Regions from separate parts of the Streptomonospora sediminis genome, predicted to be linked through region 1. Evidence: riboswitches for the same ligand, from Rfam matches in the RefSeq annotation. Region 1 holds a riboswitch; each other region holds the start of a gene.
What was found. A riboswitch is a leader RNA that binds a small molecule or an ion and turns the genes downstream of it on or off. The one in region 1 is predicted to bind cobalamin.
Positions count from the first base shown of each region.

Region 1 (9,341 bases):
AGCAGGCCCGGAACGGTGGGCAGTTCGGCGGCGACGCCCACGTCGACGATGGTGACCTCGGCGCCCACTTGCTCGGCGAAGGCGTTGACCACGGCGCCGCCGTCGAGGAAGTTGTGCACCATCTGCGCGGTGACCTCTTGGGGCCATCCGGTGACACCTTGGGCGTGCACGCCGTGGTCGCCGGCGAAGATCGCCACCGCGGCGGGTTCGGGGATGGGCGGCGGGCACTCCCCCGCCAGGCCCGAAAGCCGCACCGAGACCTCCTCCAGCACACCCAGGGATCCGGGCGGCTTGGTCATGGCGGCCTGGCGTTCCTCAGCGTCGTTGAGGGCTCTCTGGTTCAGTTGGCCGATGGCCGAGATGGTCTCCTCCAGCAGGCTGGTGGCCGCCTCGCCGGGGAGGCCGCGGCGGCCGTAGTGGTCCCGGTGCACCGCCCAGTGCAGCGGGCGACCGCGCGCCCAGCCGCCCATGGCGAGCTCCGGTTCGGGGGGAAAGTCCTCGACGTAGCCCACGCAGAGGTAGGCCACCACCTCCAGGTGCGGAGGCAGATCAAGGCTTGCGGAGAGCTCGCGCTCCTCGAAGAAGCTGACCCAGCCCACGCCCAGGCCTTCTGCCCGGGCGGCCAGCCACAGGTTCTCCACGGCCAGTGCGGTGGAGTAGGAGGCGGTCTGCGGCTGGGAGTGCCGGCCCAGGGTGTGGCGGCCGCCGCGGGTGGGGTCGACGGTCACGACGATGTTGACGGGTGTGTCAAGGACCGCCTCGACCTTCAGCCCGGAGAAAGCGCGGGCGCGGGCTCCGGGCAGTGCCCGGGCGTAGGCCTCGCGCTGGGTCTGCACGAGTTTCTGCACGCGGGCGCGCACGTCCTCGTCGGTGACGATGATGAAATCCCACGGCTGGGAGTAGCCCACCGACGGGGCACGGTGCGCGGCGTCGAGCACGTTGCGCAGCACGGAGTCGGGGATCGGGTCGGTGCGGAACCCCATGCGCACGTCGCGGCGTTCGCGGATGGCTCGGTAGACGGCCTCGCGCTCCACCTCGCCGTAAGCGTGTTCGCCGGGGGCGGTCGCGCGGGCGGGGGCGGGGTCGGCGGCCCGAGTGGCTGCCGCCGGTGCTGCATGCTCAGCGGCTTGGCCCTCCCCGCTGTCGCGGCGGCCCGCGGTGGCCTGCTCGGCTCGGTCGTCGGGGTGCTCCGTGAAGGAGGCTGCTGCGTGTGCGTTCACAAGTGGGTCGTCTTCGCTCTGGGTCGGTTGGCCGGATGCTGCGCTCGGGCGCTCGGGCGCCTCCGGTGCGGGCGGCGGGGCCTGCGGGGCGGAGGCGGAACGGTGGCCTTCGGCGGGGACTGGGCCGGAGGGACGCCCGGCCGGGGCCGGGGACGGTGGCGCAGGATCGGTCTGCGGGGCCTGGGGCGGCGGGGGGTATTGGGGAGCCATGGGCCGGGGTCTGGAGGGTCGGGCCTTCGACCGGGCCGGGGCGGGAGCGGGAGCCGGGGGCGGAGCCGCAGCCGGGCTCTCGGGTTCGCGGGGGCCGCGGGGTGCGGGGCCGCGCTGGGGCGGGTCCGCGGACCCCGCGGCGCCCTCGCGTTCGGGCCCGGGCTCGGGGGGCGCGGGGACACGCTGCGGCTCGGGCGCGCGCTTGGGCTCGCTCGAACGCCGCGGCTCGGGGCGCGCCGGTTCTTGGGCCCGTTCTGGCTCGGCGGGCCGGGCCGGTTCCGCGGCGGGCCGAGCGGGCTCTTCCTCGGCGCGCTGCGGCGGGGCGGGGTCGGCGGGCAACTCCGGCCCCTCGGGTTCGTGCGGCTGGTGGTGCCGGGCCTGTGGGACGGCTGCCGCGCGGTCGGTGGCGCGGTCCAAGCCGGTGTAGCGGAACGGGATGACGTTGGGTTGGCCGGTGCCCGGCGCGCCGGTTCCCGACTCGGCGGTACCGCGGCGCCGGTCGGCCGGCGTGTGGAACGGGTTGGTGCGCGGCCGTTCGGACCGCGGTGCCGGCTCCTGCGGCTGCGCGGCGCCGGAGCCGCGCCCGGTCTCCGGCAGGTCGTCGAGCAGCCCTCCGGGCGCCGGGTCGCGCCCTTCGTCGGCACCGTCGCGGCGCCGGTTGTCGTCACCGGTCATATCGTCCCCCAAGGTCGCACCGGCGGCGCGACCCGCCGGCGGCCATCAGCAGTGAACACGAAAACGAGCACGGACACAGGCCAAGCACAGACACAGGCGCGAACACATCCGCAGCAGCCGTTGCAGCGCCGCGGAGGCATCCACTGCCACACAGCGGACTCACCGCAACCGCAACTCTGCCAGAGTTCGCGTCAACCGGTGAGCGGTCGGGCGGTCGCGCACCGCCACCCGCAGCCAGTCCGGCCCCAGTCCGGGGAAGGTGTCGCCGCGCCGGACCGCGATCCCTTCTCCGCGCAGCCGGTGCCGCAGCCGCGCCCCGTCTTCGGCCGCTACGAGCAGGAACGATGCAGCGGCGGCCGGGGTGACGTGCAGCCCGCAGGCGGCCAGGCCGACCGCGAACTCGGCGCGCTGGTCGGCGAGTTGGTGCGCCCACTCCTCGGCTTCGGCCAGCGCCCGCGGTTCGCAGCAGGCGGCCGTGGCGGCGAGCGCCGGAGTCGATACCGACCACAACGGCTGCGCCTCGGCCAACTGCGCGACCGTGTCGGCGCCGGCCAGCAGGTAGCCGGCGCGCAGCCCTGCCAGCCCCCAGGTCTTGGTGAGGCTGCGCACCACCACGAGCCCGGGCACACCCGCGCGGTGGGCCAGCGACTCGGCCTCGCCGGGTACGCAATCGGCAAAGGCCTCGTCGACCACCAGCACCCGGCCGGGCCGGGCCAGGCGCTCCAGCACGGCGGCGGGGTGCAGCACCGAGGTGGGGTTGGTGGGGTTTCCCACCATGACCAGATCGGCCCCGGCGGGGACGGCGGCCGGGTCCAGCACGAAGTCCGGGGCCTCCAGCACAACGCGCTCGACGGGGTGCCCGGCCGCACGCAGCGCCGCCTCCGGTTCGGTGAACTGGGGGTGGACCACGACCGCCCGGCGGGGGCGCAGGACCCGCGCCAGCAGCACGAACGCCTCGGCCGCCCCGGCGGTCAGCAGCACCTCGGCGGGGTCGCGGCCGTGGCGGCGGGCCACCGCCTCCCGGGCCGGTGCCGGATCGGGATAGGTCGCGATTCCGGCGAGGGACTCCGCGATCCGCTCGGCCAGCCAGGGCGGCGGGGCGCCGGCGCGCACGTTCACCGCGAAGTCGAGCAGGCCCGGCGCCGCCTCGGTGTCGCCGTGGTGGCGCAGGTCGGGACCTGTATCGACGGCGGCGGGGCGGCCGGGCGCCTCAGTGCCCATGGCCGTGCCCGTGCCCGTGGCCGTGGCCGTGGGCGGGGTCGTCGGGGTGGTGGTGGGGGGTCTGGGCGGCACCGACCTTGTCCTCGAAGCCCGGCAGCGCGATGCGGTAAACGCAGGTGTCGCAGTTCATCCGGATGTCGCCTGCGCGGGCCTCGTCGTAGCGTTCGGCGATGACGTCGGCCAGGCCGTCGCAGTCGCCGATCACCGGGGCGCAGCGGATGTCCAGGTCGGGGTGGCCGCCGGCGAACTCCGCGGTCTGGTCGACCACGCGGTCGGGCAGCACACCGGAGAACAGGAAGTAGGGCAGCACGACGATCCGCTTGGCGCCCAGGCGGCGGATGCGCTCCAACCCCTCGGGCACGCTGGGCCAGGCCAGCGAGATGAAGGCGGGCTCGACGAAGTCCACGCCGTACTGTGCTGCGTGGCCCTCCTGCAGCAGCCGCGCGACCTTGCACACCTCGGCGTTGGCGTCGGGGTCGGTGGAGCCGCGGCCGACCAGCAGCACGGCGGTGCCGCCGTCCCCGATGCCCGCGGCGCCGGCGCTGCCGGGTGTGCCGGCGGTCTCAGCGCTGTCGGAGCCGTCGGCGCCACCGGAGCCGAGTACTTCACCGAGGCGTTCGGCGAGCAGCCGCAGCACCGTGGGGTGCGGGCCGAGCGGGCGGCCGTAGGCGTAGCCGAGTCCCTCGTGGCGCTCCTGCTCGCGGGCCAGCGCGCCGGGGATGTCGCCCTTGGCGTGCCCGGCGGCCACCAGCATCAGCGGCAGCGCGACCATGCGGCGGTGGCCCTTTGCGTAGAGGTCGCTGACGGCGTCGGTGAGCGGGGGCGGGGATAGTTCGATGAAGCCCCCGGCGACCTCGCGGTCCGCGAGGCGGCGGCCGAGTCGGCCGACGAACGCCTCGAAGTCGGCGACGCCCTTGTCGTCGCGGGTTCCGTGTCCGACCAGCAACAGAGGGGGTTGCATCTGCGTCCTAACCAGTGAGTCGGGTGTTTCGGACCGGCCGTGGCGGCGCGGTCCGACTCTCGTTCGGGCGGGGGGCGGGCTTGGGGCGGGGGAAGCGGTGCGGCGGGGCACGCCGGCGCGCACGGGTCAATCGGCCGCGGGACCGTACAGCAGGGCGTTCAGCGCCGCCGCGGCAACGGCCGACCCGCCCTTTTCGGAGATGTTGCTCACCTGGGGCAGCCCGCTGGCGCGCAGTTCGGCCTTTGACTCGGCGGCACCCACAAACCCGACCGGCAGGCCGATGACCAGTGCGGGGTCGACGCGGCGGGCGATGATCTCAGTGAGTGCGGTGGGCGCGCAGCCCACCACCCATACGGCTCCGGGCCCCACTTCGGAGTGGGCCGTGCGCACGGCTGCGGCCGAGCGGGTGATCCCGGCGCTGCGGGCCAGCCGCTGGGCGCCGGGGTCGGAGATGTGGCACACGCAACTGCGGGCCGTGATGCCGGATGCGACCATCGCGACGTCGGTCACGATCGGCGCCCCGTCGGCGAGCCGCTGCGCGGCCTGCGCGACCGCGGTGTCGTCGATGACCAGGTCTGCGGCGTAGTCGAGGTCGGCGCTGGCGTGGATGACGCGCTCGGCCACGGCCCGGCTCAGCGCGGGCAGATGGCCCAGGTCGATGCGGGAACGCAGGATGGCGAACGACTCGACCTCGATGGGGTGCACCTGCCGGTCCACGCTCTTCCTCCGTTCGGTTCGCAGTGGCCGGCCCGCGCACGTTTCGCGGGTCGGCCCGGTCCGGCCCGACTGCCGGGCCGGGGTTACTCGGCTGCGATGGCGATGGCGTCGGCCGGGCACACCTCGACGCACTCCAGGCACCCGGTGCACCTGTCGCCCAGCACCACCAGGCTCCCGCCCTCGGGCCGCAGCGCGTGCTCCGGACAGGTCAGCAGACAGGCTCCGCAAGCCGTGCACGACGATGTCACAGCCACCGGCGCGCCGCTGTCGGCGGGGTCGGCCAACGGGTCTCCTTCCCTTGCTGCGCGGGCACCGCAGGGGCGGCGTCGGGCCAGCGTACACGGCCTCTCGGGCATGCTTCCCGCCCCGAGCGCCAATGTCCGGCATTGCGATTGCGAACCGCACGCCGTACGTTCGTAGGGCCGTGGTGCTCGGGAAATCCGGTTCGAAACCGGTGCGGCCCTCGCCACTGTGAGCGGGAAGTCCGATGCCCCGTCCGCCGCCGTTGGCGGCCGGTCGGCGCAGGCCACTGGCAGGCAGCAGCGACGCTGCCCGCTGGGAAGGCCGGCAAAGGGCGACGACCCGTTAGCCAGGAGACCGGCCACGGCGCGACGACCGTCCACGAGGTGTTGGAAGTTGGGTCCCCCGATATGCATATTGCCGAAGGTTTCCTGCCCTGGCAGCACGCCGCTGCCTGGACCGCCGTTGCGGCGCCGTTCGTTGCGCACGGTGTCCGATCGCTTACCCGGGCGGTGCGCGCCGATCCCGAGGCCAAGCTGCTGCTGGGCGCCGCCGGGGCGTTCTGCTTCGTGCTGTCGGCACTGAAGATCCCCTCGGTCACCGGCAGCTGCTCCCACCCCACCGGCGCCGGGCTGGGCGCGGTGCTGTTCCGCCCCCCGGTCATGGCCGCGCTGGGCACGGTCACTCTGCTGTTCCAGGCGCTGCTGCTGGCGCACGGCGGGCTGACCACACTCGGCGCCAACGTGTTCTCCATGGCGGTGGTTGGGCCGTGGGGGGCCTACGGGGTCTACAAGGCGGTGCGTTCGGCCACCGCCGCGGCCGGCGAGCACACGTCGCTCGGTCTTGCGGTGTTCTTCGCCGCAGCGCTGGGCAGCCTGGCCACCTACACGATGACCAGCTTCCAGCTTGCCCTGGCCTTTCCCGATCCCCAGTCCGGTTTCGCGGGCTCCTTCGCCGCCTTCGCCGGGATCTTCTCGCTGACCCAGATCCCGCTGGCCGCCATCGAAGGGCTGGTCACCGTGGTGATCGTGCGGTTGCTGACCCGGGTGAGCCCCGAGCAGCTGCGCCGGCTGGGCGTGCTGCGGGGATCCGCCGCGGCGGCCGCGCAGTCGCCGAACGGCCCGGACGGCCCCGATGCCGCCGCCTCCACCGAAGCGACCGAACCGAAGGCGGGTTGAGCCGTGCCCAAGACCGGAACCACCTGGCTGCTGATCGCCGCGGCCGCGCTGATCGCCGTACTGCCCCTGCTCATCGGGGCCGGCGCCCACCTGGACGAACCGTTCGGCGGCGCCGACGCGCAGGCCAAGACGGCCGTCACCGAGATCGATGCGGGTCATGAGCCGTGGTTCAGCCCGTTCTACGAGCCCCCCTCCACCGAGATCGAGTCGGGCATCTTCGCGTTGCAGGCGGCGATCGGTGCGGGCTTCATCGGCTACTACTTCGGGGTTGTGCGCACCCGCAACAAGTTCGCGAAGGCCGCCGCGGACGCCGGGCCCGGCCAGGGCTCTCCTGCGCCTGCACCCGGTGCAGCCGGCACGTCCGGCGCCACCGGCTCCGCGGAGACCGCGGACACCGCCGAATCCGCCGAGACCGTGCAGCCCCGTCCCGGCAGCGGCGCGGAGCGGTAGCGGGCGCACGTGCTCGCAATCGACGCCGCCGCCTACCGCAGTCCGTGGCGCCGGGTGCACCCGATCGTCAAGGGGGTGTTCTTCGGCGGGCTGCTGGCGTGCGCGCTGGCGCTGCCCACCTGGCCCGCCGCGCCGCTGGTCGCCGCGGTCGCCCTGGCCGCGGCGTTCGGCCCGGCGCGGGTATCGCCGCGCGCCTTCGTGCGCGCCGCATGGGGCCCGCTGCTGTTCATCCTCACCGGGTCGCTGGCGCTGCTGGTGACCGTCGGCGGGCCGCAGGGCGCCATCGCCCCGGCTCCCGGCGGGCCGGCGCGGGCCGCCGAGATCACCGGGCGGGCCGCGGCAGCGGTGTGCTGCCAACTGCTGTTCGCCTTCACCACGCCGCTCGCCGACCTGCTGCCGCGGCTGACCCGCACCGGGCTGCCCAGCGCACTGGTGGAGGTCGTCGCGCTGATCTACCGGATGCTGTTCGTCACGCTGGACAGCGCCCGGCGCATCCAGACCGCCCAAGCCGGGCGGCTGGGCTACACCGATCGGCGCGCCTGGATCCGCTCGGTGGGCTCGCTGGGCGCGGCCCTGTTCGTGCGCTCCTATGATCGTGCGCGGCGCATGCAGCGCGGCCTGGAGTGCCGCGGCTACACCGGCGAACTGACCGTCCTGGTCGAGGAGGTGCCGCTGCGGCCCGCGGCGGTCGCCGCCGCCGCGGTGGCGCCCGTGCTGGTCGCCGCGGCGACCCTCGCCTACATGCTGCTCGGAGCCGACCTGTGACAACCGTTCCCGGCGACACCGCCGCCCCGGCCGCACTGGCCGGGCGCGGCCTCGCGTTCGGCTACCCCGACGCCGCGCCCGTGTTCACCGGGCTGGACGTGCGCATCCCCGAAGGCGAGGTCGTGGGCGTGCTCGGCCCCAACGGGAGCGGCAAGACAACGCTGCTGCGCCTGCTGTCGGGCAGCCTCACCCCCGAATCGGGCGAGGTGTACGTCGGCGGCGAGCGGGTGCGCCGCGGCCGCCGGGCGCTGGCCGAGCTGCGGCGCCGCGTGCAGCTGGTGTTCCAGGACCCCGACGACCAGCTCTTCTCGGCCAGTGTCAGCCAGGACGTGTCCTTCGGTCCGCTCAACCTGGGGCTGGACCGGGCGGCCACCCGCGAACGGGTGGCCTGGGCGCTGGAGGCGCTGGGCATCACCGCCCTGGCCGACCAACCCACCCACTTGCTGTCCTACGGCCAGCGCAAGCGGGTGGTGCTGGCGGGCGCGCTGGCGATGCGGCCCTCGGTGCTGGTGCTGGACGAACCCACCGCCGGACTGGACCCCGAAGGGGTCGAGTCGCTGGTGGCGACGTTGGACGGCCTGCGCGCCGCAGGCACCACCCTGGTGGTCTCCACCCATGACGTGGACCTGGCCTACCGGTGGGCCGACACCGTGCTGCTGTTGGACGGTGGTGTGCTGGCCGCCGGGCCGGCCCGCGACATCCTCGGCGATCCGGCGCTGCTGTCGGCCGCCCGCCTGCGCCCGGCCTGGGCTCCGGCCGCCGGCCGCGCGCTGCGCGCGGCGGGGCTGCTGCCTGCCGGTTCCCCCGATCCCGCCACTCCCGAGGAGGCGGCGCGGCTGCTGGAGGCGGCCGGCGGGAGCTGAGCCGCCCGCCGGGGCCTGCGCCGCAGGGCGGCTGGTCTCAGGACCGCCAGGACCGCACCACGTGCAAGACCACTGCCACCACTGCGAGGATTCCCCACGGCAGCCCCTCGGGCGCGACCTCGGCGGCCCAGGCGGCCGCGGCGATACCCAGCGCACCCCAGCCGGCGGTCCGCGCCGCCCGCCGCTCGCGGGCGGTCGGCTCGCGCCGCCACCACCGCAGCTCCGGCCGCCGCCCCCGCGGCTCGCGGGCCGTCTCCGCGTTCTTCTCCTCCAAGCGGTCGGCGAGCGAGTCGGCGACCTCAGCGTCGAACCCCGGCCCAAGGTCGCGGCCGGTGGCGATCGCCGCGGCGATCTGCTCGCGCAACTCGGTTCCGGCCGTGTTCTCAGGGGGCATGGCGGGCATCGCGGCTCTCTCCCATTCGTCCGGTCCGGATTGCCGCGGACCCGCTACGGTCCGCGGTTCCGGGCGGCTCATCAGGCTAAAAGCCGCGGTACCCCGGCACAAGTCCGCCGGGCCGCTACTGCACGCCTGCCGGTGCGCCCCGCCACGTGTAGCCGCGCGGGGTGACGAAGCGGCCGGCGACGGTGCGGCTCGCCGAACTGCCCACCAGCACCACGGTGAACATGTCCACCTCGGCCGTTCCGCCGTCCAGCATCTCCTCCAGGGTGGTCACCACGGCGCGCTCGTCGTCGCGGGCGGCGTTGCGGACATGGCCGACCGGTGTCTGCGGCGGCCGGTGCTCGGCGAGGATGCGCAGCGCTTCGGGCAGCTGCCAGTCGCGGCGGCGGCTGCGCGGGTTGTACAGGCACACGGTGAAGTCGCCTTCGGCCGCCGCCCGCA
Region 1 is NZ_BAAGYZ010000077.1:90,032-99,372, forward strand. It holds gene cobT (nicotinate-nucleotide--dimethylbenzimidazole phosphoribosyltransferase) at 1-2,105, opposite strand, end outside; gene cobC (Rv2231c family pyridoxal phosphate-dependent protein CobC) at 2,265-3,326, opposite strand; gene ACYVD5_RS15930 (sirohydrochlorin chelatase) at 3,316-4,287, opposite strand; gene ACYVD5_RS15935 (precorrin-8X methylmutase) at 4,414-5,004, opposite strand; gene ACYVD5_RS15940 (DUF362 domain-containing protein) at 5,088-5,288, opposite strand; cobalamin riboswitch at 5,413-5,624, shown strand; gene ACYVD5_RS15945 (energy-coupling factor ABC transporter permease) at 5,655-6,422, shown strand; gene ACYVD5_RS15950 (energy-coupling factor ABC transporter substrate-binding protein) at 6,426-6,872, shown strand; gene cbiQ (cobalt ECF transporter T component CbiQ) at 6,882-7,637, shown strand; gene ACYVD5_RS15960 (energy-coupling factor ABC transporter ATP-binding protein) at 7,634-8,500, shown strand; gene ACYVD5_RS15965 (hypothetical protein) at 8,538-8,903, opposite strand; gene cobJ (precorrin-3B C(17)-methyltransferase) at 9,019-9,341, opposite strand, start outside.

Region 2 (9,341 bases), on a different contig from region 1:
GGCCGATCCCACCGGCAAGGAGGATGAGCACGTGCCCCGGATACCGCGCGTGGTGATCGCGGCCCCGGCGTCGAGCAGCGGCAAGACCACCGTCGCCACCGGGCTCATGGCGGCGCTGGCCCAGCGCGGGACCGAGGTCAGCGGCCACAAGGTCGGTCCCGACTACATCGACCCCGGCTACCATGCGCTGGCCACCGGCCGGCCGCCGCGCAACCTCGACCCGGTGCTGTGCGGCGAGGAACGCGTCGCCCCGCTGTTCCTGCACGGGGCCGCCGGTGCTGGTATCGCCGTCATCGAGGGGGTCATGGGCCTGTTCGACGGCGCGTCCGACTCCGCGGGGTTCGCCGGCCCCGGCGACTCCGGCTCCACGGCGCACGTGGCCGCGCTGCTGGGCGCTCCGGTCGTGCTGGTGGTCGACGCCGCCCGCACCTCCCGGTCGGTGGCCGCCCTGGTGCACGGCTTCTGTACCTATGACCCGCGGGTGCGCATCGCCGGGGTGATCCTGAACCGCGTGGGTTCCGAGCGCCACGAACGGCTGCTGCGCGATGCGTTGGAGGAGGTCGGGGTGCCCGTCCTCGGGGCGATCCGGCGCAGTGCGGATGTCAGCACCCCTTCGCGCCACCTCGGCCTGATCCCGGCCGCCGAACGCGCCGGCGAGGCGCACCGGGCCGTGCGGGAGCTCGGCGCGCTGGTGGCCGGCTCCTGCGACCTGGACGCGGTGCTGGCCGTGGCGAGCGCGGCCCCCGACCTGGCGGCCGAACCCTGGGAGGCGGCCGGCGCCGTTTCCCGGACCGGTGCGGGCGCCAGCCCGGGTGCCGGATCGCGCCCGCCGCGGGTCGCCGTGTTCGGCGGGCCCGCGTTCACCTTCGGTTACACCGAGCAGGCGGAACTGCTGCAGGCCGGCGGCGCCGAGGTGCACACGGTCGATCCGCTGCGCGACGAGTCGCTGCCCGAGGGCACCGACGCGCTGATCGTCGGCGGCGGGTTCCCCGAGGTGCACGCGGCGGAACTGTCGGCCAACGAGCCGCTGCGCGGGGCGGTCGCCGCGCTGGCCGCACGCGGCGCCCCGATCGCAGCCGAGTGCGCCGGGCTGCTGTACCTTGCGCGCAGTCTCGACGGTGCGCCGATGTGCGGCGTGCTGCCCGCTGACGCGGCCATGACCGGGTCGCTCACCCTGGGCTACCGGTCGGCCGTGGCGGTCGGCGACACCCTGCTGGCGCGGGCGGGCACCCGCGTGCGCGGCCACGAGTTCCACCGCACCGCCGTCGAACCCCGGTTGGGGGCCCGGCCTGCGTGGCAGTGGAAAAAAGATGGCGGCGAAGGATTCGCCTCTGACACGATCTGCGCTTCCTATCTGCACCTGCACTGGGCCGGCCGCCCGGATACCGCCGGCCGGTTCCTGCAGGCTGCACGCGCCTACACCGAGAGGGGTGTCCTGTGACGAGCCCGGCGGAAACGCCGATGATGCCGTCGGTGGTCCTGCACACCGACCGGCTGGTGCTGCGGGCGCACACGAGCGAGGACATCGACCCGGTCCACCGCGGCATAACCGACCCCGAGGTGCAGCGCTGGCTGCCGCTGCCGCACCCCGGCGAGCCCTACACGCGCGCCGACGCGGAGAACTGGTGCCTGGTCGAGGCGCCGCAGGCCCGCGTGGGCGGCGACGGCCAGCAGTGGGCGGCCATCGAGTCCGCGACCGGGGCCTACGCCGGGTCGGTGGGCCTGGTCCGCACCATCTGGCGCGCCCGCTCCACCGAGGTCGGCTACTGGCTGGGGCCGTGGGCGCGCGGGCGGGGGCTGGCCACCGAAGCCGTGGCGGCCGTCTCCCGGTGGGCGCTGACCGACCAGGCCTTCCAGCGGGTCGAGCTGAAGGCGGCCACGGGCAACGCGGCGTCGCGCCGGGTCGCCGAGAAGGCGGGGTTCGTCTTCGAAGGCGTGGAACGCAACGCGATGCCGCTGCACTCAGGCCGCACCGACCTGGCGGCCTACAGCCTCATCCCCGCCGACCTGGGCATGGGCGGCGCCCGCTAGTGTCCCGGCGGAACCCGCCGGACGGACCTACCGAACACACCCTGGGCGGTCCCCCCGCGGCGCCCGCGGCCGCCGGTGCGCGGCGGGCCGCAGGCGCGGCGGGCGCCTACCACTCGATGCCGCGCTGGCCCTTCTGCCCGGCGTCCATGGGGTGTTTGACCTTGGTCATTTCGGTGACCAGATCGGCCGCCTCCAGCAGCCGGGGGTCGGCGTCGCGGCCGGTGATGACGACGTGCTGCCGACCGCTGCGCTGGGCCAGGGTCTCCACAACGTCGGCAACGTCCACCCAGCCCCACTTCATGGGATAGGTGAACTCGTCCAGCACGTAGAGGCCGTAGGTCTCGGCGGCCAGGTCGCGCTTGATCTGGGCCCAGCCCTCGGCTGCGTCGGCTGCGTGGTCCTCTTCGGTGCCGGCGCGCTGGATCCAGGACCAGCCCTCGCCCATCTTGTTCCAGTCGACACGGCCGCCCTCGCCGGTTTCGCCGAGCACGCGCAGCGCCCGCTCCTCGCCGATGCGCCACTTGGCCGACTTGACGAACTGGAAGACACCGATGTCCCAGCCCTGCGACCAGCAGCGGGTGGCCAGCCCGAACGCGGCCGTCGACTTGCCCTTGCCCGGCCCGGTGTGCACCATCAGCAGCGGGCGGTGGCGGCGCTGGCGCGTGGTCAGTCCGTCGTCGGGCACCTGGGCAGGTTGGCCTTGCGGCATGTGGGTCTTCTCCTCGGTCCTCGAATGAATCGGTCGATCGGGTAGGCGCAGGGCTGCGCACGTCCGGGTGCCGGCACGGCCGGCCCGGTGCCGGGGCGGCCCGCGTGTCCGCGCCGCGGTCAGGCGGCGCTGCGGGCCGAGCGCACCACGCCGCTCAGCGTGTCGGCACCCAGTTCGCCCAGGGTCACCGACTCCCCGCCCATCTCGGCGGCCAAGCGCGCGGCCAGTCCCAGGCGCACCGGCCCGGTCTCGCAGTCGACGACGACACCCTGCACTCCCTGGGCGCCGATCCGCGCCCCGGCGCGCAGCGCGTCGGGCAGCCCGCCCTGGGTCGCGCGGCCATCGGTGACCACCACCAGCAGCGGGCGGCGGCTGGGGTCGCGCAGCCGCTCGACACGCAGCACCTCCGCCGAACGGAGCAGGCCCGCCGCGAGCGGCGTGCGCCCTCCGGTGCGCAGTTCGCGCAGTCGGCGCGCGCCCGCCTCAACCGAAGAGGTCGGCGGCAGCTCCACGGCCGCTCCGGTGCCGCGGAACGTGATCAGCCCGACCTTGTCGCGCCGCTGGTAGGCGTCCATCAGCAGGCTGAGCACCGCCCCCTTGACGGCGCGCATCCGCTCGCGGGCGGCCATGGAGCCGCTGGCGTCCACGCAGAACAGCACCAGGTTGCCCTCGCGCCCTTCGCGCACCACCTCCCGCAGGTCGCCCCCGCGCACCAGCAGCCCGGGGCCGGTGCGGCCGCGGGCGCGCTGGTAGGGCGCCGCCGCGCGCAGGGTCGCGGTCAGGTGCAGCCCGCGCACGCCCGTGCGGGGCACGCGCGCACCCGAGGTGCGCCCGAAAGGGGTCTGCGCACGGGAGCGCCGCCCCGGCGCGCCCTCGCCCACACCGCTCAGGCTGAACAGGCGCGGCCGGTAGGTCTCGCCGGCCTCGGCCTGCTTGCCCTCGCCGGAGTGCTGCGGCTCGGGCGGCGGCTGCTCGCCGCGGTCCGGGGCGTCCTCGTCGGGGCGGCCGCCGGAGCCGGCAGGGGGCTTGGGGCCTGCGGCGCCGTTGTCGTCCGCACCCTCTTGGCCCCCATCGGGGGCGGAGGCGTCCCCCGGCGAATCCTGCGGGACCTCCGGGGCCTGCGGCTCCTGCGCGTCGGGCCCGCCGGACCCGGCGCCGCCATCGCCACCGCTGTCGGCGCCGGTGTTCCCGCCGCCCCCGCCGTCGGGGTCGTCGTCAGGATCCGCCGGATCGCCCGGGTCTTTTGGGTCGGCATCACCCGCGGCCTGCTCCATCGCCTCGTCGAGCCGGCCCTCGTCGAGATCGGGCGCGTCAAAGGGGTCGCGCCTGCGGCGGTGCGGCAGCGCCAGCCGTGCGGCATCGCGCACGTCCTCGGCGGTGACCTCGCCGCGGTCGCGCCACGCCGCCAGCGCCATCGCGGCCCGGGCGGTGACGATGTCGGCGCGCAACCCGTCGACGTCGAAGGCCGCGCAGACCGCTGTCACCTGCCGCAGCGCAGCGTCGGTGAGCACGACGCCGGGCAGCCGCTTGCGGGCGGCGCGGATGCGCCCGGCCAGCTCGGCCTCTTCTTCGGCGTAGCCGGCGGCGAATCCGTCGGGGTCGGTCTCGAAGGCGAGCCGGCGGCGCACCACGTCGGCGCGCAGGTGGGGGTCGCGGGTTGCGGCGACCTCCACGGTCAGCCCGAAGCGGTCCAGCAGCTGCGGCCGCAGCTCGCCCTCCTCCGGGTTCATGGTGCCCACCAGCAGGAAACGGGCGGCGTGGCGCACCGACACGCCTTCGCGCTCCACGTGCGAGGTGCCCATGGCGGCGGCGTCCAGCAGCAGGTCGACGAGGTGGTCGTGCAGCAGGTTGACCTCGTCGACGTAGAGGACGCCGCGGTGGGCCTCGGCGAGCAGGCCCGGGTCGAACGCCTTGACGCCCTCGGTGAGCGCCCGTTCGATGTCGAGCGAGCCCACGAGCCGGTCTTCGCTGGCGCCCACCGGCAGTTCCACCAGCCGCGCCGGTCGCTCGCGGGGTACCGCGGAGCCGGAGTGCGGGCCGTCGGGGCACTCGAGGTCGGGGTCGGCGGGGTCGCAGCCGAACCGGCAGTCACCGACAACGTCGAGATCGGGCAGCAGCGCCGCCAGGGCGCGCACCACCGTCGACTTGGCGGTGCCTTTCTCGCCGCGGACCAGGACGCCGCCGACAGCCGGGGAGACGGCATTGATCAGCAGCGCGAGTTTCATGTCGTCCATGCCGACAACCGCGCTGAAGGGGTAGCGAGCAGGAGCGCTCACGCAGGTCAGTCCTTCCTCGGGAATCCACGCCCATAGGGGGTCCTGTGCGGTGCCGCGCAGTGTCCTGGCTTCCAGATCACCGCTTGCCCGCCGCCTTCCCGCCGGGTCGTCCGGCAGTGGCGATCGCCGCGGGTCCGCTCCCTGGTCACAGTGGCGGGACCGTCCCGGATTCGCACCGGGTTCCTGCGTACTGGCGCGGAATATCCGGGGAGAACCCGGCAATCCGCCTCAGCGTCGGCACCGCCCACCAGAGTCTCACACCGCCCCCGGCCCGCTCCCACCGCATCGGCCCGTACGCACGCCACCCGCGGCCTCGGCGGAATCCGCCCGGTGCCGCGGCGGCAATCGGGCGATGATGGCCGTTGCGGCGGACGCCGGATGGGGATGGGATGGACACATCCGGCTACCCGCCACGCCGGGCTGCGGCCGGGCCGCTTGGCCGCGGCGCTCCGCAGCCGCCGAGCCGCCCGTCCCGCCGCCGCCCGGCGGGGGCCGCGCCCGACGACCGGGAGGGCACCGCCACCGATGCACAACGACGACCTCACCCACCGCCCGGCACTGGAACTCGCATCGCTGCTGCGCAGGCGCGACGTCTGCGCGCGCGAGGTGGTGCGCGCCCACCTGGAGCGGATCGAGGCGGTGAACCCGGCGATCAACGCCGTCGTCTCGCTGTGCGCCGAACGGGCCATGGACGAGGCGGGCGCCGCCGACGAGCGCCTGGCCGCCGGCGAGGAGGTCGGGCCGCTGCACGGCCTGCCCATGGCACACAAGGACACCCACGAGACAGCGGGGCTGGCCACCACCTTCGGTTCGCCGTTGTTCGCGCACTACGTGCCCGCACACGACGAGCTGGTCGTGGAACGCATGCGGTCGGCCGGCGCCATCACCATCGGCAAGACCAACACCCCCGAGTTCGCCGCCGGGTCGCACACGTTCAACCCCGTCCACGGGCTGACCCGCAACCCCTATGACCCCGCGTGCTCGGCCGGAGGCAGCAGCGGCGGTGCGGCCGCGGCGCTGGCGGCGGGGCTGCACCCGCTGGCCGAGGGGTCGGACATGGGCGGTTCGCTGCGCAACCCGGCCTCGTTCAACAACGTGGTGGGGCTGCGCCCGTCGCCGGGGCGGGTGCCCCGGTACCCCGCGGAACTGGGCTGGTCCGCGCTTTCGGTGCAGGGGCCGATGGCGCGCGAGGTCGGCGACACCGCCCTGCTGCTATCGGTGCTGGCCGGGCCCGACCCGCGCAGCCCCATCGCCCTGGACGAACCCGGATCGGCCTTCGCGCCGCCCCTGGCGGAGACCGGCCTGCACGGGCTGCGCCTTGCCTGGTCGCCGGACCTGGGCGGGTCGGCGCCGTGCGAACGAGCCGTGACCGACGCTCTTGCGCCCGCGCTGCAGGTGTTCGCCGGGCTGGGCTGCGAGGTCGCGGCGGACGCCCCCGACCTCGCCGGCGCCGACGACGTGTTCCGCACCCTGCGCGCCTGGCAGTTCGCCGCCACGCTGGGCGGACTGCTGGACGCCGCCCCCGACCGGATCAAGCCCAGCCTGGCCCGGAACATCGAGGAGGGCCGGACGCTCTCGGGCGCCGACGTGGCCCGCGCCGAACTGACCCGCACGCAGATCCACCACCAGGTCCGGGAGTTTTTCGAGCGTTACGACGCCCTGCTGATGCCGGTCAGCCAGGTGGTGCCCTTCGACGCCGGCCTGGAGTACCCAACCGACATCGACGGCGCCCCGCAGCAGAGCTACTTGGACTGGATGCGGTCGTGCTCGCACATCACGGTGACCGGGTGCCCTGCGCTGTCGGTACCGGGCGGGTTCACGCCGGACGGGCTGCCGGTGGGGCTGCAGATCGTCGGCCCGCACCGGGCAGATGTCCGGGTGCTGCAGATCGGGCGCGCGTTCGAACAGGCCACGGCATACGGCCGGCGCCGCCCGCCGCTGTAGCTGTGCGGCGGGCCGCGCCGGCAGACCGCCCGGTGATGCCCGCGGCGGCCGGATCCGACGGGCCGGATGCGGACAGCCGGCCGCAGCAGGGGGCGCGGAGGCGGCGCGCAACGGGCCGGCTCAGTCCCAGATGCGGGCCAGCAGCCATTCCTGCGAGGTGGAATCGTGCTGGAGTTCGTAGACGCCCGGCGATCCCATCGCGCCGGCCTCGACCCGCCAGTGGGCGCGCTGGGGCAACTGGTCCTCGACATCGGGCGACCAGTCGGCGCGCAGTGTGATCCAGTGGTCGACGATGCGCCGGACGTTGTAGACCCGCTGCTGCCACACGAAGCGCACCGGCCGCCCCTCGTGCTCGGTAACGGTGATCGGGACCCCGTAGACGTGGCCCACCGGCGACACTCCCCTCAAGCGCGGCTTCCCGAAACGGGAACGACTCGGCCTGCGGGGAAGGACAGGCTCGAATTCGAACGTATGTACTAACCATAGCGGATCCGCGAACCCAGTGGAACCGCAGCGCGGCGCAGTCTGTCGAAAGTGCGGTCCGCCCGGAAACCGGGTGCCTAAAATCGGGAGCACCCGCCCCCAAGCACTATGAAGACCAGCGAATCAGCCCGATGCGGCCCCATCGGGGCGTCTGTACGCTATGAGCGCGAACCACGCCGACCTCACCCCCTTCAGCCCTCTAAGGAACCCAGCAACGTGACGGAAAACGGGCGCGAGCGCGCCAAACCCCTCCGCACCGGCGATCCTCACGAACTCGGCGGCTACCGGATCGAAGGCCGGCTGGGACGGGGCGGCATGGGCACCGTCTACCTCGCCCGCGACACCGCCGACCGGCTGGTCGCCGTCAAACTCATCCACCCCGACCTCAGCGACGACCCCGACTTCCGCCGCCGGTTCGCCCGCGAAGTCGAATCCGCCCGCAAAGTCGCCCGGTTCTCCACCGCCGGCGTCCTCGACGCCCGGCTCGACGGCGACCCGCTGCTCATCGTCTCCGAGTACGTGCCCGGCCCCAATCTCAGCGAGGCCATCAGCGCCGACGGGGCCATGGCGGGCGGCACCCTGGAAAGCCTCGCGCTGGGCGTGGCCGCCGCGCTGGCCGCCATCCACCGCGCAGGTGTCATCCACCGCGACCTCAAACCCGGCAACGTGCTGCTCTCCGCGGTCGGACCCAAGGTCATCGACTTCGGCATCGCCCGCGCCATGGACGACGAAAGCGCCGTCACCCGCTCCAGCCAACTGATGGGCACGCCCTCCTACCTCGCGCCGGAGCTGATCGCGGGCGGCACGATCACCCCCGCCTCCGACATCTTCTCCTGGGGCTGCCTGGTGGCCTATGCCGGAACCGGCAAGGCGCCCTTCGACGCCCCCTCGGTTCCGGCCGTGCTCCACCAGATCAGCACGGGCGAAGCCGACCTGGCCGGGCTCGACTCGCGCCTGGTCGATCTCACCCGCAGCGCCTTGGATAAAGACCCCCGCAACCGGCCCACCGCCCAGCAACTGCTGAACGCCCTGGTCGGCCAGGAGGATCCCGCCGAGGCGACCGTGGACAGCACCGTCGTCAAGTCCTGGACACCGCCTTCCACCGCCCGCTCCACCGGCGGCGGCGCAGCAGGTGCGGCAGGTGCGGCGGGCGCTGCCGCGGCGGCAGGAGCCGCCGGCGCCGCACCGGCCGGTGCGGCGCCCACCGAGCCCGCTGCGACCGCCGAGTCCCCTGAGGCCGCCGAGTCCCCTGAGGCCGCCGCCGAGTCAGGTGCAGGGGCGGACCCTGGAGGCGGCGAGGCCCCTACCGAGCCCGCCACCCGCGCCGTTCCGCCCGGCGCGGCGGAGGGGCCGCCGCCGACTCTGCCGTCCCATACCCTGCCCGACCCCGAAGGGCCGGCGGCACCCGCATCGGGCCCCCAAACGCCCCACGGCCGCAACACCGCCGACGGCCCCGGCCCCGCTGCCCCGGCCGGCCCGCACCCGCAGGCACCTCCGGCCGCCCGGCCCGGCACTGATGGGGCCGGCCACCCGGCACCCGGCGGCGGGTTCCCCCCATCCGGCGCGCCGCCCCAGCACCACGGCCCGCCGCCCGGTCCCGCTGCGTACGGGCCGGGGCCGGGTCCGCAGGCCCCGATGCCTTACGGGCCGCCATCGGGTCCCCAGCAGCCTTACTCCCCCGCCCTTCAGCCGCCCCACAGTGCGGGGTCGCCGCCGTTCGGCCAACCCGCCGCGGTCGGCGGCGGTTCTGCGCCGCCCGGCGAAACCGGCGGCGCCTCCACCGGCGGCCCAGCTCCCCGCAAGCGCCGCACCGCCATGCTCATCGGCGCCGGCGCGACCGTGCTGCTGCTGATCGCCGGGGGCGTGGCCGGGGTCGCAGCGGTGCTGCTCGACGGCCC
Region 2 is NZ_BAAGYZ010000060.1:1,033-10,373, forward strand. It holds gene ACYVD5_RS12600 (cobyrinate a,c-diamide synthase) at 50-1,441, shown strand; gene ACYVD5_RS12605 (GNAT family N-acetyltransferase) at 1,465-2,031, shown strand; gene cobO (cob(I)yrinic acid a,c-diamide adenosyltransferase) at 2,138-2,770, opposite strand; gene ACYVD5_RS12615 (putative cobaltochelatase) at 2,860-5,016, opposite strand; cobalamin riboswitch at 5,074-5,202, opposite strand; gene ACYVD5_RS12620 (amidase) at 5,542-6,960, shown strand; gene ACYVD5_RS12625 (DUF6504 family protein) at 7,081-7,350, opposite strand; gene ACYVD5_RS12630 (serine/threonine-protein kinase) at 7,660-9,341, shown strand, end outside.
Region 2: it holds a riboswitch for cobalamin, as region 1 does, so the genes downstream of both, ACYVD5_RS12615 (putative cobaltochelatase) here and ACYVD5_RS15945 (energy-coupling factor ABC transporter permease) in region 1, are expected to answer to the same signal.

Region 3 (9,341 bases), on a different contig from region 1:
GTCGAGCACCTGCGCGCGGGCGCGGCGGGCGACGAGGGCGCCGAGCCCGCTGAGGCCGCCGACGCCGCGGGCGCGGCCGATACCGGAGCCGGTACCCGAGCCGGTAGCGGGCCCGGTGCCGCGGCCGATGCAGAGGCGGGCGCCGCCCTGCGGTAGCCGGCGCCGACCCTGCGGAAATGCCCGGATCAAGTCCCGGATCACGGCATTTCCGCATGATCGTTTCCGCATACGGCCTCGGAAACGGGCATAAGGGACCATGCGGGCACCCACCCGGGCGACCGCCGCCCTCCGGCGCCGTTTCTCACTCCGGACCAACCCGTCACCCGTCACCCGGCCGGCGACAAGGCCGCCCAGCGGACCCGGTGCCGCGGCCGCAGCCGAGGCGGGCACCGCCCTGTACGACCGTTCGACGCTCATGCGCGCGGCCCTTCCCCCGCTGGGAAAGGGCCGCATCTCCGCGTAGCCGTGGCACCCGGCACCGGGCATCGGTGGGGCGCACCGCGTTACCGCGCCGCGTGCGTCCCCGTATCGGCGAGGGCCGCGATCATGCCCGCGGCCATGGCGGCGCTGGAAGCGGGGTTCTGGCCGGTGAACAGGTTGCCGTCGCGCACGTTGTACTCCTCGAAGGCCGGGCCGCCGGAGTGGTCCGCGCCCAGCTCGCGCAGCCGGGAGGCGAGCAGCCACGGGGCGCCCTCAGCGGTGCCGAACATCTGCTCCTCCTCGTCGGTGAACGCGGTCATCCGGCGTCCGGCAAAGAGCCAGTCGCCCGCCGCGTCCACGGCGCTGAGCAGGCCGGCGGGACCGTGGCACACGGCTCCGATGAGCTTGCCGGCCGCATCCGCCCCGCTCAGCAGCCGGGCGAGGTCGGCGTCGCGGTAGAGGTCGACGACCGGGCCGTGGCCGCCGGGCAGGACCACCGCGGCGTAGGCGCCGAGACCGACCTCGGCGAGCCGCAGCAGCGGCCCGTGCTCGCGCAGGGCCTTCTCGGCGTGCGCCACGTGGCGTGCGCAGTCGGCTCCCGCGACCTCCGGGTCGGCGCTGTGCTGGTCGAGCGGTTGCAGGACCCCGCCCGGCGAAGCGAAGTCGACCGTGTAGCCGGCCTCGGTGAACAGTGCGTGCGGGGCGGCCACCTCCTCGGCCCAGTAGCCGGTCGGGTATGCCGAACCGTCGGTGCGCTCCCAGACATCGGCTGCGGACATGACGATCAGGATCTTGTTGCCCATGGGGCTGTTCCTCTCTGCGGGTGGCGGGTACCGGCCGGGGCCGGGCGGCGGGGCGGCCGGCCGCCGGTCTCTTGGGGGCGGCCGAACAGCCGGCCCGTATTCAGCGTGGTTCACCGCCTCCCGCCGCACAGGGCGCATACCGTGCCCTGTGCTGCCGCGGACGGGCGGACCTAGGACTCGGCGGTCCAGGCGGGAACCCCCGGTATCGGCGACACTGGGAAGCGTGGGTAAGAGCAACCGCGAACTGGCCGACTTCTTGAAACGGGCCCGCAGCCAGGGCGATCCGGCGCGCTCCGGCCTGCCCGCGGACAGCCGCGTCCGCCGGGTGCCGGGCCTGCGCCGCGAAGAGGTCGCCCTGCTGGCGGGGGTCTCGACCGACTACTACGCGCGCCTCGAACAGGGCCGCCCCATCACCCCCTCGCCTGCCGTGGTCGAGGCGCTGGGCGGCGCACTCGGCCTCGACGCGGCCGGGCGCGCGCACCTGCAGGACCTCATCGGCGTGCAGGCGGCACCGGTACGGCACCGGCCCCGCGGCGTCCAGCGGGTCCGGCCCGGCATCTACCAGCTCCTCGACGCGCTCGACGGCGAGCCCGTCCTCGTCCTGGGCCGCCGCACCGACATCCTGGCCGCCAACCGGATGGCGCGGGCGCTGTTCGCCGACTTCGAGCGGATGCCCCACCGCGACCGCAACTACGCACGCTGGATGCTCCTCGACGACGGCGCCCGCTCCCTGTTCGCCGACTGGGCCGACCAAGCGCGCGCCGCCGTCGAGAGCCTGCGGCTCGACGCCGGCCGCGACCCCCACGACCAGGCCACGGCCGATCTCATCGCCGACCTGCGCGAGCACAGTCCCGAGTTCGGCCGGTGGTGGGAGCAGCACCGCGTGCACCAGCGCACGCACGGCTCCAAGCGGCTCCGCCACCCGCTGGTCGGCGAACTGACCGTCGAATACGAAACCCTCTACCTGCCCGGAGACCCCGACACCGCCTTGTTCGTCTACACCGCCGAGGCGGGGTCGCCCTCGGAACGGGCACTGGATCTCCTCGCGAGCTGGACCCGCACCGGAACGGCCCCCGACCCCGACCCCGGCCTCCGGCCCGGCTCCGACCGCGCCGGCGGCGGCTAGCCGCACCGCCCGGGCGAGACCCAAGTCACATCCGCTCCTGTCACATTCGGCCGAGCCGCGTTGTCAAAGGCATGAAAGCAACGGCAAGGCAACGCCAAGGAGCGCACCATGACTGCTCGTTTGAACATCTACGACAACGCGGTCGCAATGAAGGCCCTGCAGCACTTCGTCTCGGCGAGCAAGGTGGTCGCCGGATCGTCGCTGCCGACCGCGACGCAGCACCTGCTGCTGCTGCGCGCCAGCCAGATCAACGGCTGCGGATTCTGCACCGACATGCACTCCAAGGACGCCGCCCACGACGGCGAGACCGCCACCCGCATCAACATGGTCGCCGCCTGGCGCGAGGCCACGCTGTTCACCGACGCCGAGCGCGCCGCGCTGGAACTCGCCGAGCAGGGCACCCGCATTGCCGACGCGGCCGGCGGTGTCACCGACGAGGCGTGGGCCGATGCGGCGCAGCACTACGACGAGGAGCAGTTGGGCGCCCTGGTGGCCCTGATCGCGATCATCAACGCCTTCAACCGCGCCAACGTCATGATCCAGCAGCCCGCCGGCGATTACCAGCCCGGCCAGTTGGGCTAACGGCAAGTACGGCAGCACACCAGTGCGTCGGTACCGCAGGACGGGCGGTACCGCAGCGCTCGCCCCGGGCACCCTCGACGGTGCCCGGGGCGTTGTGCTGCCCGCCCCGCAACGGAGCCGCTCATCGCTCCGGGTAACGGGCACCATCAGCCGCTTTCGGGGCGGTATGTCAGAATTGCGGCTGACCACCACGACGGCGGACCGAGGAAGACCGGTGCAAAACCGGCGCGGTGCCGCCACTGTGAGCGGCGAGCCCGTCCGACCCCGCCACTGTCCCTGAGGGGATGGGAAGGCCCGGACCACAGCGCAGACCCGCGAGCCAGGAGACTCACGCCGTCGTGCCTCACGATCCGGGGCGGATTACCCCAGGGAGGACAGGCTTTCGCCATGCACGGACACCGCGAACCGACACCGACACGCGTCGCCCCGATCCCGGGGGGACCCCGCCCGTGCCTGTGACCCCAACGCGCCGCGCGGCGCTGGGTATGGGCGCCCTCGGCGCCGGCGCCGTGCTGCTCGGCGGCTGCGCCGGCGAGCCGGCCGGCCGGCGGCCCAAACGCGGCGGCACCGTACGCGCCCTGTTCGCCGGCGGCGGCAGCAACGAGTCGATGGACCCGCACGTGCAGCCGCTGTTCATCGACCAGGCCCGGCACAAGGCCCTGTACGAGAAACTCACCCAGTTCAACGCCGACATGTCGGCGCGCGGGCAGCTCGCCGAAGACTGGACCGTCGGCGAGGACGGCGCCCGCTGGCGGTTCCGGCTGCGCAAGGCCCGGTTCCACGACGGCCGCAAGGTCACCGCCGACGACGTCCTCGCCAGCTTCGCGCGTATCAAGGCGCCCGCCGACACGCCCCGCAACGGCCGCACCCTGCTCGGCCCGGTCGATACCGCCAGCTCCCGGGCCATCGGCGAGCGCACCGTCGAACTGCGGCTGAACGCCCCCACCTACGAGCTGCCCGCGCTGGTGGCCGGCACCGGCATGCACATCGTCCCGGCCGACTTCGACGACCGCGACCCGGCAACGGCGGCCGTGGGATCGGGACCGTTCACCCTCGCCTCCTTCGAGGCCGGCCGCTCGATGGCCGCCGAACGCTTCGGTGACCACTGGGACGACGGCGGCGCGCTCATCGACCGGCTGGAGTTCCTCTCGGCCGAAGCGGAGGCGCGCGGCAACGCCCTGCTCGGCGGCCAGGGCGAGTACATCCACGACATGTCGGCGACCTTTGCCCGCGCCAACGAGGACAACCCCGCCATCAGCGTCGTGCGCACCCCCAACAGCGGCATGGCCGCCCTGGCGATGAAGACCGACCAGCCCCCGTTCGACGACCCGCGCGTGCGCAAAGCGTTCCGGCTGCTGGCCGACCGCAAGCGGCTGGTCGAAGTGGTGTTCTCCGGCGCCGGGCGCGTCGGCAACGACGTGTTCGGCAGCGGCTACGAGTACTTCGCCGCGGACCTGCCCCAGCGCGGACGCGACCTCGACCGGGCGCGCAGCCTGCTGAAGGCGGCCAACGCCCAGGACCTCGCGGTGGCGTTGGACACCTCCGAAGCCGCACCCGGCTTTGTCGACGCCGCCACCCTGTTCGCCGAACAGGCCGCCGAAGCCGGCCCCGCCGTCGACGTGCGCGTGGGCAACCAGGACACCTTCTTCAGCGACATCCTGGACAAGGGCGTGTTCGCCTCGTACCGTTCCGGCGCGATGCCCATCCCCAACCACCTCGCGCTGCGCATGGTCTCCGACGCGCCGCAGAACGTCACGCGGTGGCGCAGCGACGGCTTTGACGAGAGGTTCGCCCGCGCGCAGGCCACCGGCGACGAGCAGGAGCGCACCCGCCGTTACCAGGAGCTGCAGCAGGAGCTGTACGACGACGGCGGCCTGATCGTGTGGGGCTACAACGACTGGGTCAACGCCACCTCCGCGGCGCTGCACGGCGTCGAGCAGGACGCGCCGCCCAACACCGCTGACTGGGCGAGGTTCGACCGGGTCTGGCTGGAGTGACCGCGGCCGTCCTGCGCCGCCTCGCCATCGCGGCGGCGCAGCTGTTCGCACTGTCGGTGCTGGTGTTCGCCGCCACCGAACTGCTGCCGGGCGACGCCGCCGAGGCGGTGCTGGGCGACGACTACACCCCGCAGCAGGCGGCGGAGATCCGCACCCGGCTGGGGCTGGACGACCCGCCGCTGGAGCGGTTCGCGCAGTGGTGGCACGGCCTGCTCACCGGCGACCTGGGCACCTCGCTGGTGTCGGGCCGGCCGGTGGCCGCGCTGGTGGCCGAGGCCCTGCCGCCCACCGCGATCCTGGCCGCGGTCACGCTGGTGGTGCTGGTGCCGCTGGCCGCCGCCATCGGGCTGGCGACCGGAGCCCGCGAAGGCGGCATGCTGGACCGGGCGGTCTCCGGCGCCACCCTCACCCTGTACTCCATCCCCGACTTCGCGCTGGCGATGCTGCTGGTGCTGGGGCTGTCCCTGCACGCGGGCCTACTCCCGGCCACCGCGGTCGGCGCCGGCGGCTGGGGACTGCTGACCGACCCGCTGCTGCTGGTGCCGCCGGTCGCGGTGCTGCTGTGCCGGGTGGTGGCGCTGCTCAGCCGCCAGGTGCGCGCGGGTACCGTCGAGGCGCTGAACAGCGGATACGCCGCCCATGCCCGGCGCCTCGGTGTCGGCCGCCGCCGGCTGCTGCTGCGCCACGCCGCCCCCAACGCGCTCGCCCCCGCATCCGAGGAGCTGGCGCGGGTCGGCGACGGGCTGCTGTCGGGGGTGCTGGTCGTCGAAGTGGTGTTCGCCGTGCCCGGTATCGCCGGCGGGGTGATCGACGCGGTGGCAATGCGCGACGTGCCCGTGGTGCAGGGCCATGTGCTGGTGCTCGGCGCCGCCACCATCGCCGTCAACCAGGTGGCCGAGCTGGTCGCGCTGCGGCTCGCGCCCCGGAGCGAGCAGGTGCGCCGGTGAGGTCGCTGCGCACGGTATGGCCGGTACTGCCGCTCGTCCTAGTGCTGGTGCCCGCCGCCGCTGCGCTGGCGGGACCGGTGGTCGCGCCGCTGCTGGCGGCCGAGCCGGGACCGCCGTTCGCCCCGGCCGACGGCGCCCACCCGCTGGGCACCGACCGGTTGGGCCGCGACGTGCTCACCCGGTTGCTGCTGGGCGGCCGATCCGTGCTCGCGGTGTCGTTCGGCGCCGTTGCCGCGGCCTACGTCCTGGGCGGCGGGATCGGTATCGCCGCAGCCGCCACCCCCAGCCGCGCAGTCGACACGGCATTGCTGCGGCTGCTCGACGTGGTGATGGGTGTGCCGTCACTGTTGCTGGTCAGCGTCGTTGCGGTGTGGTGGTCGTCGCAGACCGCCGTGATCGCCGCGGTCGTCGCGGTCACCAACGCCCCCGCTGTCGCGCGGCTGGTCAGAGCCGCGGCGCTGGACGCGGTGAGCGAGCCGGTGGTGCAGGCGATGCGGTTGCAGGGCGAAGGCCGCGCCCGGATCTACCTGGGCTATGTGGGCCGGCGCATCCTGCGGCCGGTCGCCGCCGACACGGGCACCCGCATCACCGCGGCGATCGCGCTGGTGGCCTCGGCCAACTTCCTGGGCCTCGGGCCCGGCCCCGCGGCCGCGGACTGGGCGGTGGCGGTGGCGCACAACCGGTCCGGCCTGACGCTGCAACCGTTGGCCGCGCTGGCGCCGGCGGCGATGCTGGTCTCGCTCAGTGTGGGACTGAACCTGCTGTGGGACGCGGCGACCCGTCCCCGGCGCCGAAGGGAGCGCAACGCGTGACACAGGTGGCGGCCCGCAACGGCCCCGGACCCGCAGAACCCGAACCGGTGGCCGACGTGCGCGGGCTGAGCGTGCGCGTGGCCGGGCAGCGGCTCGTTGAAGGCGTCTCGTTCACCGCCGTACCCGGCGCGGTGACCGCACTGGTGGGCCCCTCGGGCAGCGGCAAGACGACCACGGCGCTGTCGCTGCTGGGGGAGTGGCCGCCCGGCGCGCAGGTCACCGGCAGCATCCGGGTCGCCGGGGTCGACATTGCCGCCGCCGGCGAGCCGGACCTGGCGGGGCTGCGCGGCGGCACCGTCGCCTACCTGCCGCAGGACGCGGCCGCCGCGCTCAACCCGGCCCGGCGCATCGGTTCGGTGCTGCGGGAACTGGCCGCCATCCACCACCCGCCGGCCGCCCGCGGGCGCGAACGCACCGCCGCGCTGCGGGCGCGCAGCGCCGAAGCGCTGCGCCGGGCCGCACTGCCGGAAGGGCGCGATACCCGGCGCCGCTTCCCGCACCGGTTCTCCGGCGGGCAGCGGCAGCGCGCCGCGCTCGCCGCCGCCTTGGTCTGCGGCCCGCGCCTGCTCGTGCTGGACGAGCCCACCACCGGGCTCGACGCGGCGACCAAGCTCGACGTCATCGCCATGCTGCGCGGCCTCGCCGACTCGGGCCTGGCCGTGCTGCTGCTCAGCCACGACCGGCCCGCGGTGGACGCCCTCGCCGACACCGTTGTGCGGCTCGGTTGCGGCGCTGATGGCCGTGACGGCACTGGCGGCGCTGACGGCGAGGAACGCGCGGCGGGGCCCGCCCGCCGGTTCCGGCCGGCGCAGCACCCGCCCGCGGCAGCCCCGGCCGAACGGCTCGCGCCGAAACCGCCCGGCCCGCCGCTGCTGGCGCTGCGCGGGCTGCGCGCCCGGCACCGCTCAGGGCGCAGGCGTGTCACGGCCGTCGACGGGGTCGACCTGGACCTCGCCGCCGGCACGGTGACCGGCCTCATCGGCGCGTCCGGCAGCGGCAAGACCACCCTCGCCCGGTGCGTGGCCGGGCTGCACACACCCGCGGCCGGCACGGTCGCACTCGACGGCCGCCCCCTGGGGCCGCTGGCGCGGCGCGGCGCCGAGCAGGTGCGGCGGGTCCAGTATGTCTGGCAGGAGGTGCTGACCTCGTTCGACGCTGACCGGGCCGTGGACGCCCAGGTCGCGCGCACCGCGGTACGGCTGCGCGGCCTCGGGCGCGCCGATGCGCTCGCCGAGGCCCGCGCACTGCTCGCGGACCTGGGAGTCGGCGCCGGTACGGCGGCGCGCCTGCCCGGCCAGGTCTCCGGCGGCGAGCTGCAGCGCGCGGCGCTCGCCCGCGCCCTGCTCGCCCGGCCCGACGTGCTGGTGTGCGACGAGGTCACCACCGCCCTGGACGGCGAACGCGAAGCCGACGTGCTCGACGGCCTGTGCGCGGCGGCCGCCCGCAACGGTACGGCGCTGCTGCTGATCAGCCACGACCTGCGGCTGGTCGCCGAATACGCCGACCGTGCGGCCGTCATGGATGCCGGGCGCATCATCGAGGAGGCCCCCTGCGCCCGGCTGGTCGCCGCCCCCGCCACCCCGCAGGCCCGCACGTTGCTGGAAGCGGGCGGGCTGGCGGGCGGGCTTCAGCGGACCGCGACCACCACGTAGTTGTCGCCGTACTGCCACACCGGCCCGACCTCGGTGAACCCGGCGGCATAGAGCAATTCGGTGTGCCGGGTCAGCGTGAACTTGTTGCCCCACCCGCCGGTGGCGCCGCGCCGCTCGCGCTCGGCCAGCAGGTCGGCGAACTCGGGCACCGCGGCTGCGGCGTCCCACCACGTGCGCCAGTCCTCGTTGGCTTCCAGCACCCCGCTGCGCTCCAACCGCAGGTCGCGCACCCGGCGGGCCGCAGCGGCCAGCCCGGCCCGCTCGTGCTCCAGGTGGTCGCCGTTGACCAGCACCGCCCCCGGGCGCATCGCCGCCGCCAGGTCGCGGTAGGTGCGGGCGAGCTCCTCCTCGGGCATCCAATGCAGTGCCGTGGTCGACACCGCGGCGTCGACCGGGCCGTCCAGCTCCAGCGTGTCCAGCCAGCCTTCGCGCCCCAGCCACGCGTCGACCAGCCGCACCCGCTCCGGCGCAGTGGCGGTGCCCAGCGCGAGCAGGAACGGGTCGGAGTCGACGCCGACGACGCTCGCCTTGGGCAGCCGCTCGGCCACGCGCAGCGCCAGCGACCCGGGCCCGCAGCCCAGGTCGACCACCCGCGCGTCCGGGCGGTCGCCGGCGGCGTGCTCCACCACATCGGCGATGACCGCGAACCGCTCCTCGCGGTCCGCCAGGTAATGCTCCTGCTGGGCATCCCACCGGCGCAGCCACTGCGCGGCGAGTTCTCCGTCCAAGGTCACGGGCACCTCTTCCCACTGTTCCCACTGGCGTTCGGCCTGCCGGTGCGAAGCTACTGCACACCCCTTGCACTGCGAACGGCCGGGGCCGCGCACCGCCCGGAACCGCCGCGCCGGGGCACTGCTCACCTACGAGGGCTGGGGACACTGGGCCGCCGGCCACTTCAGCGGCAGCGGCTGCGTCAGCCGCCGCGTCGAGGGCTACCTGATCGGGACCGAACCGCCGGCCCCCGGCACGAGTTGCCCGGCGGTCCCCTACGAACCCGGGTAA
Region 3 is NZ_BAAGYZ010000021.1:236,358-245,698, reverse strand. It holds gene ACYVD5_RS06625 (ArsR/SmtB family transcription factor) at 1-156, shown strand, start outside; gene ACYVD5_RS06620 (type 1 glutamine amidotransferase domain-containing protein) at 504-1,223, opposite strand; gene ACYVD5_RS06615 (helix-turn-helix transcriptional regulator) at 1,447-2,349, shown strand; gene ACYVD5_RS06610 (carboxymuconolactone decarboxylase family protein) at 2,458-2,931, shown strand; cobalamin riboswitch at 3,092-3,281, shown strand; gene ACYVD5_RS06605 (ABC transporter substrate-binding protein) at 3,381-4,928, shown strand; gene ACYVD5_RS06600 (ABC transporter permease) at 4,925-5,875, shown strand; gene ACYVD5_RS06595 (ABC transporter permease subunit) at 5,872-6,687, shown strand; gene ACYVD5_RS06590 (ABC transporter ATP-binding protein) at 6,684-8,339, shown strand; gene ACYVD5_RS06585 (class I SAM-dependent methyltransferase) at 8,315-9,073, opposite strand; gene ACYVD5_RS06580 (alpha/beta hydrolase) at 9,138-9,341, shown strand.
Region 3: it holds a riboswitch for cobalamin, as region 1 does, so the genes downstream of both, ACYVD5_RS06605 (ABC transporter substrate-binding protein) here and ACYVD5_RS15945 (energy-coupling factor ABC transporter permease) in region 1, are expected to answer to the same signal.